Regions from separate parts of the Geobacillus sp. GHH01 genome, predicted to be linked through region 1. Evidence: riboswitches for the same ligand, from Rfam matches in the RefSeq annotation. Region 1 holds a riboswitch; the other holds the start of a gene.

Evidence for each region. A riboswitch is a leader RNA that binds a small molecule or an ion and turns the genes downstream of it on or off. The one in region 1 is predicted to bind FMN.
Region 2: it holds a riboswitch for FMN, as region 1 does, so the genes downstream of both, ribD (bifunctional diaminohydroxyphosphoribosylaminopyrimidine deaminase/5-amino-6-(5-phosphoribosylamino)uracil reductase RibD) here and GHH_RS08895 (ECF transporter S component) in region 1, are expected to answer to the same signal.

What each region holds. Positions count from the first base shown of each region.
Region 1 covers NC_020210.1:1,795,395-1,804,964, reverse strand. Annotated here, with positions in the region: gene plsY (glycerol-3-phosphate 1-O-acyltransferase PlsY) at 1-386, opposite strand, end outside; gene GHH_RS08920 (OsmC family protein) at 562-987, shown strand; gene GHH_RS08915 (bifunctional UDP-sugar hydrolase/5'-nucleotidase) at 1,248-2,870, shown strand; gene pepT (peptidase T) at 2,938-4,173, opposite strand; gene GHH_RS08900 (threonine synthase) at 4,478-5,695, shown strand; FMN riboswitch at 5,805-5,937, shown strand; gene GHH_RS08895 (ECF transporter S component) at 6,064-6,678, shown strand; gene GHH_RS08890 (sulfite oxidase-like oxidoreductase) at 6,721-7,335, opposite strand; gene GHH_RS08885 (DUF6044 family protein) at 7,535-9,205, shown strand; gene GHH_RS08880 (DUF2238 domain-containing protein) at 9,250-9,570, opposite strand, start outside.
Region 2 covers NC_020210.1:2,381,832-2,391,401, forward strand. Annotated here, with positions in the region: gene GHH_RS11685 (superoxide dismutase) at 1-246, opposite strand, end outside; gene GHH_RS11690 (hypothetical protein) at 603-1,004, opposite strand; gene scpB (SMC-Scp complex subunit ScpB) at 1,024-1,677, opposite strand; gene GHH_RS11700 (segregation/condensation protein A) at 1,857-2,612, opposite strand; gene GHH_RS11705 (DUF309 domain-containing protein) at 2,807-3,346, shown strand; gene GHH_RS11710 (GNAT family N-acetyltransferase) at 3,369-3,725, opposite strand; gene ribE (6,7-dimethyl-8-ribityllumazine synthase) at 3,846-4,310, opposite strand; gene GHH_RS11720 (bifunctional 3,4-dihydroxy-2-butanone-4-phosphate synthase/GTP cyclohydrolase II) at 4,331-5,524, opposite strand; gene ribE (riboflavin synthase) at 5,546-6,190, opposite strand; gene ribD (bifunctional diaminohydroxyphosphoribosylaminopyrimidine deaminase/5-amino-6-(5-phosphoribosylamino)uracil reductase RibD) at 6,145-7,287, opposite strand; FMN riboswitch at 7,495-7,627, opposite strand; gene GHH_RS19655 (hypothetical protein) at 7,675-7,803, opposite strand; gene GHH_RS11735 (peptidylprolyl isomerase) at 7,790-8,230, opposite strand; gene GHH_RS11740 (DUF1002 domain-containing protein) at 8,415-9,293, shown strand; gene lysA (diaminopimelate decarboxylase) at 9,366-9,570, opposite strand, start outside.

The DNA.
Region 1 (9,570 bases):
ACGACAAGAAACACGGCGATGAGCGACAAAAAGAACAACGGCGAATAAAACAGCATCACCCCGCCCGATGTCGCCACCGCCTTGCCGCCGCGGAACTTGGCGAACACCGGATACATATGGCCGACAACTGCCACCGCCCCGGCCAAAAGCGGATGCACGGGGACGGAAAAAAGCATCGGCAAGCTCGCCGCCAGCGTCCCTTTTAGCATATCGCCGACAATGACGATCGTTCCCGCTTTCGCCCCAAGCACGCGGAACGTGTTTGTTCCCCCAAGATTGCCGCTTCCATGTTCGCGGATGTCGATCCCGTAGCCGATTTTCCCGACAAGAAGGCCAAACGGAATCGAGCCGAGAAGATAAGCAAGAAGCAAAATGAGTGCGGTCATCGAATCAAACACCCTTTACTCAACAAGTTTGTGCATGTTTCTATTTTAACATGCATGAGCGAAAACGGTAGACAGGAATTTTGCATTTCAAGGACATAGCCGCTAAACTGAAAAGAAGAAACGGGCTGTCGGAACGTCCGTCCGACCCCGGACCGATGAGAAAGGAGCGACCATGATGAAAACGACGGTTGTATGGAACGGAAACATGTCATTCAGCGGCCAAAGCGCTTCCGGTGTCACCATTCCGATCGACGCGGCCAAAGACGTCGGCGGCAACGATTCAGGCGCTCGGCCGATGGAGCTTTTGCTTCACGCCTTAGCCGGCTGCACCGGCATTGACATCGTTTTGATCTTGCGGAAAATGCGGCTTGATGTCCGCGCGTTTTCGATGGAAGTCGAAGGAACGCGCGCCGATGACCACCCAAAGCGGTTTACAGAGATTCATATTCATTACGCGCTCGAAGGCGATTTGCCGGAAGACAAGGTCGTCCGCGCCATTCGGTTGTCAAAAGAAAAATATTGTTCCGTTTCCCATTCGTTAAATGCCGCCATTACAGCGAGCTATTCGATCAACGGCGTGCGCGGGAAGGAGACGATCTAACAAGGAGAAGGGCTTGACGTTCATGGCCGTTTCGCGTGGCATAGCGCCGAATGACGCTGGCTGTCCACCGAGCTAAAAGGGAAAGACTGTCCGATCAACAGACTCTATCGGGCGGTCTTTTTTTGTTTCTGTTGTTCTCAACAGTCAGTTGTGAATTTACAAAATATTTACGAAAAATCATCCTTTCTTCTCTATCATTGTATGGACTCGCAAGGATATAATGGGAGTGAACGAGAAGGCGAGAGAAAGGGGAACCGGGAATGAAGAATTCCAAACGATGGGGAAGACGGGTGCTATCCGCATTGGCTGCTGCAGCGGTGCTGGCCGCAGTTCCAGTTGGGGCGGCAGGGAACGGGAAAAGCAAGGGGAAGCCGCCTGCTTCCTCGCACCGTTATATTGAGGTGCAGCTGTTAGGCATTAACGACTTCCACGGTCAGTTGAATGTGACGAGAAAAGTCGGCGGGCGGGAAGTCGGACGGGCTGATTATTTGGCCGCTTATTTGAAACAGCGGGAGGCGGAAAACAAAAATACGCTGCTCGTCCATGCCGGCGATGCGGTTGGCGCCAGCCCGCCGGTATCGGCGTTGCTGCAGGACGAGCCGACGATCGAAGTGCTCAATAAGCTCGGCTTTGACGTCGGCACCCTTGGCAACCATGAGTTTGATGAAGGAGTAGCGGAAATGCTCCGCTTGATCCATGGCGGCTACCACCCGGCGACCGGTGACTTTGCTGGAGCGGATTTTCCGTACGTGAGCGCCAACGTCGTTGATGCGCAAACAGGAAAGCCGATTCTCCCGCCATATGTGATTAAGCGGGTCAACGGCATGCCGATCGGATTGATCGGCGTCACGCTCACGGAAACACCAACGATTGTGACGCCAAGCGGCGTCGCGGGAGTCAAGTTCATCGATGAAGCAACAGCGATTAACAAAGCGGTCCGGGAACTGAAGAAAAAAGGAGTGCAAACGATCGTCGTTCTCGCCCATAACCCAGGCGTATCCAATCCGGATGGGACAAACGCAAGCGGGGAAATTGTCGATATCGCCAAAAATGTCGATGATGAAGTCGATGTGATTTTCGCCGGTCATAACCATGCCTATTTAAATGCGGTTGTGGACGGCAAGCTGCTCGTTCAGTCGTATTCGTACGGCACGGCGTTTTCTGATGTCGATTTGAAAATCGACCCGCGCACGAAAGACGTCGTCGCCAAAAAAGCGGAGATCGTGACGACCTATCATGACGGCATCACTCCGGACCCGGAAATCCGTGCCCTCGTCGAAAAATATGAAGCGAAAGTGGCGCCGCTTGTCAATCAAGTCGTCGGCACAGCAGTCGAAACGATCACCGATGAACAAAACGAAAGCGGCGAGTCCGCCTTGGGCAATTTGATCGCCGATGCCCAGCGGGCGGCGATGAAAACCGATTTTGCCTTTATGAACCCGGGCGGCATTCGCGCCGATATTGAACAAGGCGAAGTGACGTGGGGCGAATTGTACAACGTTCAGCCGTTCAACAACCAGCTCGTGAAAATGACGCTCACCGGCGCGCAAATCCGCCAGCTTTTGAATCAACAATGGCAGCCAACCCAAACGCGCATGCTGCAAATCTCCGGCCTCCGCTATACATGGAGCGCCAGCAGGCCGGTCGGAGAAAAAGTCATTGACATTCAGCTTCCTGATGGGACACCGCTAAAACCGGACGCCGAGTACACGGTGACGGTCAACAGCTTTCTCGCCGACGGCGGCGATGGGTTCACGGTGTTGACGCATGGGACAAACCGCGAGGTCGGCCCGGTCGATTTGGATGCACTTGTCACTTACATCCGCCAGTTGTCACAGCCGTTTTCGGCACAAATCGAAGGGCGGATCACAAAACTGCAATAGGCGGAACAATTATGATGTTTTTAGAAGCGAAAAAGGGATGCCGAAAACCATCGGCTCCCTTTTGGCTTTAGGAAGTTTTTTGCTCGAACAGCTTGATGATCTCCACGATCACTTCGGCCGCTTTCACCATATTGTCGGCGGAAATGTATTCGTAGCGGCCGTGGAAGTTTTCGCCGCCGGCGAAAAGGTTCGGCGTCGGCAGCCCCATGTAGGAGAGCTGCGACCCGTCTGTACCGCCGCGGATCGGTTTCACCTTTGGTTCAATGCCCAAGTTCGTCATCGCTTCGTGGGCGATGTCAACAATGTGGCGCACCGGCTCGATTTTTTCGCGCATGTTGTAGTATTGATCGTTGATTTCGAGCGTGATTCGGTCGTTTCCATATTTTTGCGCAAGCGAAGCCGCGATCTCTTTCATTTTCGCTTTGCGAGCCTCGAACTGTTCGCGGTCAAAGTCGCGGATGATGTAGTGAAGCTTCGTTTCCTCTACACTGCCTTGGAACGAAAGCAAATGGTAAAACCCTTCATATCCTTCCGTATGCTCAGGCGCCTCATCGGCTGGCAACTGCTGCTCGAACTCCATGGCGATTTTGATCGAGTTGATCATTTTTCCTTTCGCTGTGCCCGGATGGACGTTTTTTCCTTTGATCGTGATTTTCGCTTCGGCAGCGTTAAAGCTTTCATACTCCAATTCGCCCAGCGGCCCGCCGTCGACCGTGTAGGCAAATTGGGCGCCGAATTTGGCAACGTCAAATTTATGCGGCCCGCGGCCAATTTCCTCATCCGGCGTAAAGGCGACGCGCACTTTGCCGTGCTTGATTTCCGGGTGTTGAATGAGATAGTTCATCGCGGTCATAATTTCGGCGATTCCGGCTTTATCATCGGCGCCAAGCAGCGTCGTCCCATCGGTCGTGATGAGCGTATGCCCTTGGTAGTGAGCGAGCTCCGGGAAATCGTTTGGCGACAAGATGATGCCTTGTTCTTTGTTTAACACGATGTCCCCGCCGTCGTACTGTTCGATGATTTGCGGGTTGACGTTGGCTCCCGTAAACTCCGGAGCGGTGTCCATATGAGCCAAAAAGCCAATCACTGGCACGTTTTTGTCCGTATTGGCCGGCAACGTCGCCATCACGTAGCCGTTGTCATCGATCGTCACATCTTCCATGCCGATCGACTTCAGCTCTTCGACGAGCATTCTCGCCAGCTCCCACTGTCCCGAAGTCGATGGGCACGTATGGCTGTTTGGGTCGGATTGAGTGTTGACTTTCGCGTAGCAGATGAAGCGTTCGATGAGTTCCTGTTTCATTGGTTCATCTCCTTATGTATAAGTTTTTCTGGATCAACGAATCATTCCGCCGATGCAGTGAGAAAAAAGAGGCGGTTTCCGTTTTATTTTACCATATGCGGCTTCAAACGGTAAAAAAGAGGGGGGACCATTTCCTACTTGGCGCTATGATGCCCCAAAGTTGGCGTACGGACGCTGCCATTACAGGCGCCGGTGGCAGAGGACGGTTATGGTATAATGAAAAGGCCAGTGCCTCGTCCAAAACGCGAAAGTAGGTGCTTCCTGCCTCGTGCGGATGAAACAAATGGAAAGGAGAAGCCAAACCATGTCATTCAGCTACGTGTCTCATCTGTATTGTCCGAAGTGTGAACGTACATACGATGTCGACCAAATCCATCAACTTTGCGAATGCGGTTCGCCGCTTCTGGTCGCGTACGATTTGGAGTTGATGCGCCAAGAAGTGAAGCGGGAGGCACTTGCGGAGCGAGAACCGAGTTTATGGCGGTATCATGAGCTATTGCCGGTGAAACATCCTGAACATATTGTCTCTTTAGGGGAAGGAATGACTCCGCTTGTGCGAATGCCGCGCCTTGGCCGGAATATCGGCATTGACTCACTCTATATGAAAGACGAAGGCGTCATTCCGACCGGGACGTTTAAAGCCCGCGGCGCGGCGGTTGGGATTTCGAAAGCAAAGGAATTGGGCGTCAAACGACTCGCCATGCCGACAAACGGCAACGCCGGCGCGGCATGGTCGCTATACGCGGCGCGGGCGGGCATTCAGGCGACAGTCGTCATGCCGGTTGATGCACCGGAACTGACGCGAAAGGAATGCGCCATCGCTGGGGCGGAACTGTATTTAGTCAACGGCCTCATTAGCGATGCCGGGCAAATCGTCGCCAAAGCGATCCGCGAATACGGATGGTACGATGCGTCGACGTTGAAAGAACCGTACCGGATTGAAGGGAAGAAAACGATGGGACTGGAGATCGCCGAACAGTTCTCGTGGCAGCTCCCGGATGTCATTTTGTATCCGACCGGCGGCGGCGTCGGGTTGATCGGCATTTACAAGGCGATCAAAGAACTGCAGGCGCTCGGCTGGGTGGACGGCCGCATGCCGCGGCTTGTCGCTGTGCAGGCCGAGCATTGCGCGCCGATCGTCAAGGCGTGGAAGGAGAAAAAACGTGAATCGGAGTTTTGGCCGAACGCCCATACAGTGGCGTTTGGCATCAATGTGCCGAAAGCGCTTGGCGACTTTCTTGTTCTTGAGGCGGTGTATGAGACGGACGGTTGCGCGGTTGCCATTGGCGATGAAGCGATTTTGGCTGAACAGCGGACGGCAGCCGAACTCGAAGGGGCGTTCATTTGCCCGGAAGGAGCGGCGGCGTTTGCGGCGGCACGAACGTTGCGCGAGAGCGGTTGGATTCGCGACGGGGAGACGGTCGTCGTATTAAATACCGGAACCGGGCTGAAATACGCCGATACGGTGGACGTCCATCCGCCGGTGCTCGAGCCGGGGGATATGCTTCCAAAGGAGAATTGACAAGTTGGCGGAGTAGGCGCCAAACATAAAACATATGGGAAAAAATGATAGACAAACGAAAAGAGGTATTGTATACTAAATTCATCGGAATAATAAAAATGTATAAGCGATTCATCTTCGGGGTAGGGTGAAATTCCCGACCGGCGGTGATGAGGCGCTTGGCCTCTCAGCCCGCGAGCCGCAAGGCAGGATCCGGTGCGAGTCCGGAGCCGACAGTATAGTCTGGATGGGAGAAGATGAAGGTTTGCCGGCGTTCGTTTTGGCGCATGCGAACGTCTAGTTGCGCACACCCTTTTTCTCCCTTAAGCCTCGTTCGGTTTAAGGGAGTTTTTGTTGGCGCTCGCGGCGGCAGCCTTCTTCTTGTGAGGATGAATCACGAGAAGGGGAGGAGAACAAGCATGAAACGCATTTCCATCCGCGCCTTTGTCGGCATCGGAGTGTTGGGCGCCATGGCGCATGTGCTCATGATGCTCAACTTTCCGCTGCCGCCGTTTCCGAACTTTTTGCTTGTCGACTTCAGCGACATCCCGGCGCTTGTCGCCGCGCTGTTGTACGGCCCGCTCGCCGGCGTGGCGGTCGAACTCTTGAAAAACGTGTTGAACTACGTTTTTGTCGGCAGTGCGACCGGCGTTCCGATCGGCCAAATCGCCAACTTTACCGCTGGGGCGGCGTTTATTTTGCCGGTTTCCTATATTTATGGGAAAGCCGCATCGAAAAAAGGCTTGCTGCTGGGGTTGGCGGCGGGAACAGTGACGATGGCGCTCGTCATGAGCGTGCTCAACTACTACGTCTTTCTGCCGGCGTACACGCTTTTCCTCGGCGCTCCGCAGATGAGCGCGCCGGAAGCGAAGGCGTTGGTGGTATCGGCGATTTTGCCGTTTAACGCCGTCAAAGGAGCGATGGCGGCCATCGTATTTCAGCTTCTCTTTTGGCGCCTTCGTGCTTGGCTTGAGAAACAAGCGGCATCCCGCCAAGCCGCTTGATGAACAAAAAGCGAGGGTTTTTCCCTCGCTTTTTTGCGTTTGTCAAAAGCGAATCCGCGGCACCCACTCGGCAAACCGCTCCTCTTTAAACGGATTGGCGGTCATCGAATAACCGCGCTCCTCCCAATAGCCCGGCTCATCTTCCTTCATAAAGCGGATGCCCGACGCCCATTTCGCCCCTTTCCATAAGTAAAACGTCGCTGGCGGGATGAACCGGAGCGGATAGCCGTGCTTCGGCGAGATGTCCTGCCAGTCGTGATGCTTGTCTTTCCATCGATAGACAAACAAGGCATCGTCGCCCATGAGCGCCTCAAGCGGCAAGTTCGCCGAATAACCGAACCGGTCGCCGTTTAAATATCCGTAAATTTTCACGTATTTCACATCAGGATCTAGCTCCACAAAGCGCAAAAACTCGCGGAAGGCGATGCCTTCAAACGTCGTGTCGAATTTTGACCATGTTGTGACACAATGCATATCGATGGTTGAAACCGTCTTCGGCAGCTGCATCACTTCTTGATACGAAAGCGACACTTCCTCTTTCACATCGCCGAACAATCGGAAATTCCACGTCGCTTCATCGAATTGGTACACATCTCCTTCATGCAAAATCGGCCATTTTTCCGTTTCGAATTGGCCGGGAGGGAGTTGTTTCGGCATGGTGTGCTCCCCTTTCTATGTATTCGTTTATGTATACCATGATAAGGGGAAAATAAAGCGTGTGCAACTTGGCTATGGTTTTAATGCATCACAATATTGAGGACAGTCATGTAAGAATGGAATAATTTTCTTCTTATTGCACATCGTATTCAATAGGGATTTCATGGCCAAGAACAGCTATGGCGGGAGCGTGATGCCGATGGCCGAACAAAGAGAACGATGGCTCTTCCTTTTGGCACTTTGCCTCATCGCCCTTTACGTGTCCCCGCTCTTTCTCCTTGGCGAGAACGCCCATATTCGCGTCCACGATAATTTGGATTCCAATATCGCTTGGTATAAGGTGCTCTCCGAAAGCGGAAAAATCACCGGGCCGCTTGACGCGAAGATTCCGCAAATCGCCAACGGCAAGTTGTCAAGAAATGCCCTCGGTTCGGAGTTGACCGGCATCGTCTGGCTGCACGCGTTATTTCCCACGATGACTGCTTATGCGCTCAGCCAAACGATCACAAGGGTGGTGGCATTTTTGGGCATGTATTTGTTGTTGAAAACGCATTTCCTGCCCGAGCCGCGTTGGATGGCTGTTCGCATCGGCGTGGCGCTCGCATTTGCGCTGACGCTGTTTTGGCCGTCGGGGATGTTAAGCACGCTCGGCATGCCGCTTGCGCTCTGGGCGTTTTTGAGCATCCGGAAAGGCGAGGGGGAGTGGAAACATTACGTCGCGCTCACGCTTCTCCCGTTTTATTCCAGCTTTGTGCTCGGGTTCTTTTTCTTTCTTGCCGCCATGGGCACTCTTTGGCTTTTGGATGTGCTGCGCGGGAAGGGGTGGAACATCCGCTTTTTGACTTCCATCGCTTACATGACGCTGTTGTATTTGCTTGTCGAGTACCGGCTTGTGTACTCGTTTTTATGGGAAGACGAGCCGACAAGCCGGGATGAGTACTTCCATGCCCGGTTGTCGTTTTGGCATTGCGTCCGCTTGACGTGGAAAAACTTTATCCTCGGCCACCATCACGTCATGACCGAGCATACCTTTTTTATTTTGCCGGCCTGGTTGATGGCCTTGTATCTTGTTTTCATGAAAAAACGATGGAAGCAAGAACGGTTATTTCTTTTCCTATTCGGACTGAATTTCGCCCTGTCGGCGTGGTATGCATTTTGGTTTTATAAAGGGTGGCTGCCGCTTACCGAGCGGTTTCATTTTTTGGACACGTTTAACTTTGCCCGCTTTCATTTTTTGCGCCCGCTTGTCATTTATGTGCAGTTTGCGCTGGCGCTGAAAATCGTATGGCAATACAGCGAAAAAGGAGAAAAGTGGGCGAAGCGGCTGCTAGCGGCCCAAGTGATCTTGGTGTTTTTGATTAACGAAGAAATCGTCTTCCGCTACGAGCCGACGGTGAAGCAATTTTACGCGGAAAAACAGTTCCAAGAAATCAAGCAATACATCGGGCTCCCGGTGTCCGACTACCGCGTCGTCAGCATCGGCATTCACCCCGCCATCGCCCAATACAACGGGTTTTACACGCTCGATACGTACAACAACTTTTATCCGCTGTCATACAAATACGAGTTCCGCAAAATCATTGAACGTGAACTGGAAAAAAGCAAAACGATCCGCACATATTTTGACGAATGGGGCGGGCGTTGCTATATTTTTACAGCAGAACTTGGAAAACGGTATATGTTTACAAAACAGTCGAAAAAACGGCTGAAGAACTTGCAGCTGAATACAGAACAGTTGAAAAAAATGGGCGGCCGCTATATTTTCTCGGCGGTTCCGATTGACAATGCGGCGGAAAATGGACTCGTGTTGGACCGTGTATTCACGTCCGATGAGTCGGCGTGGACGATTTATTTGTATAAGGTGAATTGAAAACAGCGGCTTCTCTTGAAAAGAGAAGCCGCTGTTTTACGAGCCTAGCTATGGGGCTGATCCAACCGCGCAAGTTGCCGGTCGTGCCACCTTGAGAGCAGCCATAGGGCAATCAGTGTCCCAATCAATGTGCATACCATATCCCATTGGGTGTCCCAAATATCGCCTTGTGTGCCCAAAAAGTCTTTCGATGCCTTTCCTCCTTTGGAGATGATGGAGACGAGCCATTCGATGATTTCATACAGGGCGGCGATGGCGAGCGACATGCTTGTGACGATCGTGAAAAGCCAAGGGCCGCGCGACAGCGGCGTTTTCCGCAGCGCAATCTCCCTTAGGACGATGGCGAACGTCCCTTTGAGGAAATG
Region 2 (9,570 bases), 590 kb from region 1:
TTGTCTTCCCCACGCAGCCGCTTCCATGACATACTGGCGAAGCGCACCGACATACACGTCATCGGCAAGGCGCTGAAGCTCGCGGACGGCCTCTTCCGTCCACTCGCCGTCATGCTCGGCAATAAACTCGAGCAGCGACGAAGCGCCATCCGTGCTTGCCCCACGCAAAGCGAGCGTCTCCTTGACTTGATTTCCCCATTCGTTCACCCTAGCCGCATATTGGGCGAACAACACCTGATCGTCCATTTGGTAAAAACCTCCTCCTGTTTTGTTCGCCATATCGTATGCTGTCATGGGGAAATCGTTCTTGTCCGCATTCACCCAAATTCCCGGCCGCTCATACATAGAGGAGCGAGGGCAGTCATCATAGGAAAAGACAGCAAGGAAGAACAGAATCGCCGCAATGCTTCCCTGCGGCGGGTCTGCAAATGAGCCATAGATAAACCGCTCAAAAAAATCGGGCTGACCCAAAACATATTCGCGTTTTGGGTCAGCCCCCCTTTTTTCTGAAAAAGGCAGGCTACTTTGGCAAACCGCCGGCTGCACCAAACGGTTTCCTTGTCCGGACGCACAGAAAACGCGGCGCCAACCGCATTTTCTCGTTACGCCGACCGTTCAGGCAAGCGGCACTCGCCGGTTTCCGCCCATTCGCTGACAAGCGCCTGCAGCGTTTTGGCGTCTACCTCGGCAAAATAACGGCGCAATTCCTCTTCATCGTGAATATAGACGCGCTTTCGCTGCCGATACGCCGGATTTTTCCATAAACAGACAAGAGCAATGATGTCGCGCAAACGAATGTCGCGCCCGTTAGCCGTAAACAGTGGATCGCTTTCATACGGCAGCCAATCAAGTAGCGCCGCCTCAAAATGGCGCAAATACAACACAGACAGCGTCCGCTCTTCGCCCCCGTCGCGGTACGTGACTTCCGAGCGGTTGAAATAGTCTTCAAACGTGTTCGATTGCGACTTTTGCAGCTCTTCACCGTACAGGCGGCAAACGTTCATGAGCGCTCTCCTTCCCCGATCAGCCATTTTTCTTTAGTTTACCATATTCCGGCTGCCCATCGCTCAAATTTTCTGCTAATTTTTCGAAAAATAAATCCGCTTCCCGCTCGGATTCGCCATCGTCCGCCCATTCCGGCAGCGGCGGCAGCTCCTCGAGCGTTTTTAGCCCGAAATAATCGAGAAATTCCGGGGTTGTCCCGTACAAAATCGGCCGCCCGGTTCCTTCGGCTCGTCCAACCTCTTTAATGAGCGCCCGTGCCATCAGCGTCTGCAATGGCTTGTCGCTTTTTACGCCGCGAATTTCCTCAATCTCCGCGCGTGTAATCGGTTGGCGGTATGCGATAATGGCGAGCGTCTCAAGCGCCGCCTGCGACAGCGGCGATGCTCCCGGCGCTTCGACCAACTTCTTTAAATAGGGGGCGTGTTCTTTTTTTGTCGCCAACAAAAACACGCCGCCAAGTTCGACAAGCTGGATGCCGCGCTCTTCCCGTCGGCAGTCTTGTTGAAGCTCCTCGATCACCGCTTTCGCCTCTAGCTCGCTGACTTCCAACACAGCGGCAATTTGTGAAAGCGACAGCCCTTCGTCACCGGCAGCAAACAACAGCGCTTCGACAATCGCCTTCGCCGGCTTGAGCGCGCCGGCTCCCTTTTTTTCTCTTTCGTTTTGTTCCATCGCCCTTCTGCCACGCCAAACTCGTTGGCGCCCCTCCTCCTTTCCTCCTGTTTTCGTCGTTTCCCAAGTCTTCTCACCCCAATGTGAGTCAACTCTCCGCCTTATCATGGCATGGGCAAACAAACAACAAAAGAAAAGCGGCCCGCCGCAGCGAACCGCCGCGGCCAAACCGCACCGCCTCAACCGGCTGGTTTCACCGCAAGAAACAAATCGCTGAAATTCCGTTCTTGCTCAACGATGATTTCGTCTTGCTTCATCAACTCTAAAATCGCCAAAAACGTCACGACGATATACGAACGATCGTAGGACGGAAACAGCTCGTAAAAGTTTTTCCGCCCGTTCGCCTGCTTTAGTTCATGCAAAATTTCCGCCATGCGCTGTTCGACGGAAATATCTTGGCGGGAGATTTTCGCCCGCATCGGTTTTTGCAGTTTTTTGCGGCGCAACAGCTTCGACAAGGCGCCAAGCATATCGTATACGTTCACATCCAGCGGCGCCGCCTTTTTCTCATCCGCGTATGCGCTTAAGTCGCTCGGCGGCTTTGTAAACAAAAGCGCCCGCTCCTCTTCGCGCCGCTTCAGTTCGCGCGCCGCCTCTTTAAACTTTTTATATTCAAGCAGCCGCTGCGTCAGCTCCTCGCGCGGGTCCCCGTCATCGCCCCACTCGATGTCGCCGTCGACAGCTTCCTCATTGGAGGGCGGCAACAGCATTTTGCTTTTGATCGCAAGCAAGGTGGCCGCCATCACTAAATATTCGCTGGCGATATCCAACTCAAGCTCCTGCATGGCGTGAATGTACGCCATATACTGCTCCGTAATTTGCGCGACCGGAATATCGTAAATATCAATTTCATAGCGGTTGATCAAATGCAAAAGCAGATCAAGCGGCCCTTCAAACGCTTCGATTTTGACGTTGTACGGCAATTGCACATCCATCCCACCATTTTTTCCAGAACCACCGCCCGGTAGGCTCGTCTCCAGCTGCAGTACATTTATTGTATCATAACGAAGCGGCGAAGCGAACGGAAAACAGTCTCTTTTTTGCGCCGCAGGCCGCCGAAGCTGTATAATCGAAGAAGAGCCGTCCGCCTTCACATGGCGCGGCCCACTTTTGAAAGGAACGATGGCCGATGTATCCAAAAGCGTATATCGAGTATTTGGTCCATTTCCATAGCGACCGCGATTATTTTGAATGCCACGAAATTTTGGAGGAACATTGGAAACAAGACGGTCGAAACAAAGGTTGGCTTGTGCTCATTCAAATGGCGGTCGCTTTTTACCATTACCGGCGCGGCAACGTCTTGGGAGCGCTGCGCCTCATTCGACGGGCGCGGGCGCTGCTTGACGAAGCGCAAGAGATGATCCGGCGGCTCGGCCTCGATGACGAGGCGCTCGCCCGCTTGCTCGACGAGACGGCTGGGCGGATCACTCGCGGCGAACCGTACGAAAGCGTCGAACTGCCGATTCGCGACCGTTCCCTTTATGAGCAATGCCAGGCCGCCTGCGCCCGCCGGCAGCTCGTTTGGGGGCAAGCCAGCGACCTAGCCAACCTTGATCTTGTGGATAAACACCGGCGCCGCGACCGCTCGGACGTCATCGCCGCACGCGAACAAAAAAAACGGGCCAAAGCGGAAGGAGTTGGCTTCCCTCCCCCTCCGCCGCCCGCCTGAGCGCGGCGCCGCGCTAGTTTCGTTATTCGTTGCACGCATGGCATTTATCGAAAAACGAGGCGGTCCACTCGTTGGCGCACAATCGGCGGCCCGGGTACACCTCTTTCAATGCCTTGACCATCTGTTTTCCAATCCCTTGGTGGCGGTGTGACGGATTGACGCTGATGTGCTGGATTTCCACAACATCAGGAGCGCGCAACAGGACGCCGATAATGCCGACGATGTCATCCCCTTCTTTCCATAAAAACAGCTGCCAATCGTTGTTTGTTTCATACTGTTTCATCGTCTGCTGCAGCCGTTTCAGGTCTTTTTCCGTCGGCATAAACGACAACAGTCCCATGGCGATTTTCTCATAGTTTTTTCGGTAACGGATTAACATAAAAATCCCTCATTATCGACAAACGCTTTTCCGAAATGGAAAAGTTTTTGTCATTTTCTCTATACGTATTATAAACATTCTCACCGATATTGTGAACCATTTCATGCCTTTTTACGCAAATTACGCAAGCGTCCGCAAGACGTTCGCCATTTCGATCGCCGACACCGCCGCTTCCCATCCTTTATTGCCCGCTTTCGTGCCGGCCCGCTCGATCGCCTGTTCAATGGTGTCCGTCGTCAACACGCCGAAAATGACCGGAACACCGCTTGCAAGCGCCGCGTGGGAGACGCCTTTGGCCGCCTCGCTGCAGACGTAGTCAAAATGGCTCGTTGCCCCACGGATGACGGCGCCAAGCGTAATGACAGCGTCAAACTGCTTCGATTCCGCCATTTTTTTCGCCACAAGCGGGATTTCAAACGCACCCGGCACCCAGGCGACAGTGATGTCGCTGTCGCTCACGCCATGGCGCGTCAAGCCGTCGATCGCCCCAGATAAAAGCTTGCCCGTGATGAATTCGTTAAAACGAGAGACGACGATGCCGATTTTCAATCCGGTGCCGACTAAGTTTCCTTCAATGATGCGCATGTTCGTTGCTCCTCCCATCATTAAAAATGAAGCATATGTCCTAATTTTTCATGTTTCGTGCGCAAATATTTTTCATTTTCCTTTTTCGCTGGCATCTGAATGGGCACCCGTTCAACGACTTCGAGTCCATGCCCTTTTAAGCCGGCGATTTTGCGCGGGTTGTTCGTGAGCAGGCGCATTTTCGTCACGCCAAGATCTTTCAAAATTTGCGCCCCGATGCCATAATCGCGCAAATCGGCGGGGAAGCCCAGTTTTTCGTTCGCTTCGACCGTATCATAACCTTGCTCCTGCAACTTGTAAGCGCGCAACTTGTTCATAAGGCCGATGCCGCGCCCTTCTTGGCGCATGTAAAGCAACACCCCGCGCCCTTCCGCCTCGATTTGCCTGAGCGCCGCATGCAGCTGCGGACCGCAGTCGCACCGGTACGAGCCAAACACATCGCCAGTTAAGCATTCGGAATGGACGCGCACCAAGATCGGCTCATCCGGGATGATCTCTCCTTTGACAAGCGCCACATGCTCTTTTCCGTCGAGCACGTTTGTGTAGCCGATGGCGCGAAATTCGCCGAATTCGGTCGGCAGCCAAACGTCCACCTCCCGTTTCACGAGCTTTTCCCGCTGACTCCGATAGGCGATCAAATCTTTGATCGTGATCATTTTCAATCCGAACTGATCGGCGATTTGCCGCAAATCAGGAACGCGAGCCATCGTCCCGTCCTCTTTAATGATTTCGCAAATGACGCCGGCCGGCTTCGCGCCGCACAAACGGGCCAAATCGACCGCCGCTTCCGTATGGCCGGCGCGCCGCAAGACGCCCCCCTTTTTCGCAATCAACGGAAAAACGTGGCCAGGACGTTTAAAATCGCTCGCTTTCACATTCGGATCAAGCAGCGCCTGAATCGTCGCCGCCCGCTCGTAGGCGCTGATTCCCGTCGTTGTCGTTTTGTAGTCGACACTCACCGTAAACGCTGTGCCATGCGCGTCCGTGTTATGAGTGACCATCGGCTCAAGCTCGAGCCGCTCCGCCAATTCCTCCGTAATCGGCACGCAGACGAGCCCGCGGCCATGAGTGATCATAAAGTTAATGACATCCGGCGTAGCTTTTTCGGCCAGCACGACAAAATCGCCTTCATTTTCGCGGTCTTCGTCATCGCAAACGATGATCACTTCTCCGTTTTTCAGCGCCGAAAGCGCTGCTTCAATCGTGTCAAACATCAAGCTTGCCCCCCTTTTCCACTATTTATAGCCGTGCTGCTCCAAAAATTCGACCGTCAATTTGGAGGTCGGCGTCGCTTTCGCGTCGAGGAAAGCGGCGACGTACTTGCCGATCATGTCGCACTCGATATTGACGAGATCGCCCGGCCGCTTTTCGCCTAAAATCGTCGCCTCACGCGTATGCGGAATGAGTGAAACGATGAACGTGCGCTCGCTCAGACCGAAAATCGTCAAGCTCGTCCCATCGACAGCGACCGATCCTTTCTCAATCATATAGGCGCGCAGCGAGGCCGGCACTTCGATTTCATAGTAGACGGCGTTCGCTTTCGGCCACTGCCGGATGATGCGCCCGACGCCGTCCACATGCCCGGTGACGAAATGGCCGCCAAACCGTCCCCCAGCCGCCATTGCCCGCTCCAAATTCACCTTCGATCCCGGCTTTAATGTTTTTAGCGCCGTCGCTTTCACCGTCTCCGGCATGACATCGACCGTAAACTGCCGTTCGGTGAACGATGTGACGGTCAAGCAGACGCCGTTGACGGCGATGCTGTCGCCAAGCCGCACATCTTCGAGCACCCGCTTGGCGCCAATCGTCATCACGATGGCGTCGCCGGTTTGCTTCATTTGTTCGATCGTGCCGATCTCTTCAATAATGCCAGTGAACACAACGATTCCTCCTTCCGTTTCGGCGCGGCGACGATTTTGATGTCCGGGCCGATCGTCTCGATGCGGCGGATGTCAAGCTCCACCGCTTCAGCAAGCCGGGCGAAGCCAAGGCCGCCGACCGGCGTCGGCGCCCCGCGGCCGCCGATCAGCTTCGGAGCGATATAGGCGATGACCTCATTGACTGCTCCCGCGCGGAGGAAGCTGTCATGAACGCGCGAGCCGCCTTCGACAAACAGCGACATGACTCCCTGCTCCCCAAGCAGACGGAGCACATCGCGGACATCGATCTGGGCCGTCGGCATTGAAAATACGCGCACCCCAAGGCGCTCATACGCCGCCGCTTGTTCCCGACTGACGCCGCCGGTGATGATCCACGTTTCTGCTTCCTTGTCAGCGACGACATGGGCGTCAAGCGGTGTACGCAATTTTGTATCCAAAATGATGCGGAGCGGATTTTTCCGCTTTTCCCCAAAGCGGACGGTAAGCTTCGGGTTGTCGGTCAAAACGGTGTTGACGCCGACCAAAATGGCGTCATGCTGCGCACGAAGGCGATGGACATCCTCACGCGCCGCGCTTGATGTAATCCATTTGCTTTCCCCCGTCGCCGTCGCGATTTTGCCATCGAGGCTGCATGCGAACTTCAACGTGACAAACGGCGTTTTTGCGGCGATATAGTGGAAAAACATCCGATTCAATTCGTCCGCTTCGTCTTTTAATACGCCAACATCAACGTCAATGCCCGCTTGGCGCAGCTTGGCAATCCCTTTTCCCGCGACAAGCGGATTCGGGTCGGTCGTGGCAACGACGACGCGACGGACGCCCGCCTGGATGAGCAAATCGGCACATGGCGGCGTTTTTCCATAATGGCTGCACGGCTCAAGCGTCACGTACACCGTCGCACCGCGCGCCTTCTCGCCAGCCATGCGGATCGCATAGACTTCCGCGTGCGGCTCACCCGCTTTCAAATGGGCGCCAAGCCCAACAACCGTCCCACCGTTGACAACGACCGCGCCAACGGCAGGATTGGGAGACGTTTGCCCGACTCCAGCTTTGGCCACATCGAGAGCGAGCCGCATATAATGTTCATCGTTATGCACCGCACTCCCTCCTTCAATAAAAATGAAACCCCCGGGATGTCCCCGGGGGCTCATCGATGAGAGAATGACCAATGATGCGCAAACAAACACATGTTCGCCAAGCAGGCTATACCGGCCGGTCGGAAACAAAAGATACTACCATGCCTAGTCGGCCGACAGACGCTGCCCACGCGGTCTGAACCGGCCGAAAACAGCCGTGCGCATATTGGCATCCTTCTCCCATCCAGACTATACTGTCGGCTCCGGAATCGCACCGGATCCTGCCTTTCGGCTCGCGGGCTGAGGGGCGGAAAGCCCCATCACCGCCGGTCGGGAATTTCACCCTGCCCCGAAGGATGCATCACGATATCGTTATGTTCATTATACCACACGAAACGCCCTGCATCATCATTCCGCAACCCAAATCCAATACGCCGCTCCCCACAACAGGCTGGCCGCAAGCAAAAAGAAAAACAAGCGCCAGTTGTTTCGAACAGTCCGATCATCCTCGCTCATGCGCTGTTTACGGTTCGTCAAATACTTTCACTTCCTTCATCACGTCGCCGTTTTTCATCGTCCTCACGACGTCCATGCCCGATGTCACTTGGCCAAAGACGGTGTGCACCCCATCCAAGTGCGGCTGCGGCTCGTGGACGATAAAGAACTGGCAGCTGCCGGTGTCGCGGCCGCGGTGCGCCATGGACATCGCGCCGGTGACATGTCGGTGTGGATTGTTGTCCGTCTCGCACGGGATCGTATAGCCGGCATCGCCCGTTCCGTTGCCGCGTGGACATCCTCCTTGGCTGACAAATCCAGGGATGACGCGGTGGAACGTCAACCCGTTATAAAAGCCTTCGTTTGCGAGCTTCTCAAAATTGGCCACCGTCACCGGCGCCTCGTTTGGGAACAGTTCAAACTCGATTTTCCCGCCGTTTTCCATGAGAATATATCCTTTTTTCGCCACAAGCATCCAGCTCCTTTTCGACATCGAAACTGCTTTTATCATACCATGATGGCCAAGTGAAACAAAAGAAAAAATGTCTTTTCAAATTCGCACGCCGCCTGACCGCGTCGCGTTTTTCCGATAGCCAAGCAGGCGAGCGTGCGGTATAATGATAATGCATTTTCGTAAACAGGAGGCGAGCTATGTGAAACGAACGATCGCTTCATCGCTGCTTTGGGCGGTGCTCTTGGCATCTCCGGGCATCGCAGCGGCCGATGCCGCGCCGGGCGATGTCATTGTGACGCTCGGGGAAAACTTAACGAATGAACAAAAGCAAAAAGTGCTCGACGAAATGAAGGCGCCGGACGGGGCGCAAACGATCACCGTCTCAAACGTTGAGGAGCATAAATATTTGGACGGACTCATTCCGAAAGCGCAAATCGGCACGCGCGCCATCTCGTCGTCGATGATCACGATAAAAGAGCCTGGCTCGGGGCTTCATGTCGAAACGCACAACATCACATGGGTGACGAAAGAGATGTATACAAACGCCTTGATCACCGCAGGGGTGAAAGATGCCGATATTTACATCACCGCTCCGTTCCCGGTTTCCGGCACCGCAGCGCTGACGGGGCTGATGAAGGCGTATGAAATTTCCTCGGACCAAGCCATCCCTGATGATGTCAAAAAAGTGGCGAACGAGGAAATGGTGCAGACGGCGAAGCTCGCCGATTCGATCGGCGCGGACAAAGCGGTCGCCCTGCTGGCGAAAATCAAACAAGAAATCGCCAACAACCCACCGCAGACGGACGCTGATTTGCGCGCCCTTATTGAAAAAATCGCCAACGACCTTGGCATTACGCTGAGCGAGAATGAAATCAACAACCTGATTTCCCTTTTCCATAAAATGCAAAATGCCCATATTAATTGGGATCAAGTGAATGATCAGCTGAGCAAGGCGAAAGAACAGCTATCGGCGTTTTTGCAGTCAGAAGAAGGGAAAACGTTCATTCAAAATCTGATCGACATCTTGAAAGAAATTTGGAACGCGATCAAATCAGCATTTTCCTCAAATCAACAATGAAAGAAGGCGCCCCAAAAAAAGCAGCGGGCGCCTTTTCTTTGTGGAGGCCGTTCTCTTTCCAACCGGCGGCCTTCACTTTTTCACTTTCGTTTTCAAAGGCAAATCATATTGGATCAAATCTTCATATGTCTCCCGTTTCACAACGAGCTGGGCGTCGCCGTTTTCAACGAACACAACGGCTGGGCGCGGCAGACGGTTGTAATTGTTCGCCATGGAATAGCCGTAAGCGCCGGTGCAAAAAACGGCCAAATAATCGCCCGGCTTCGCTTCCGGCAGG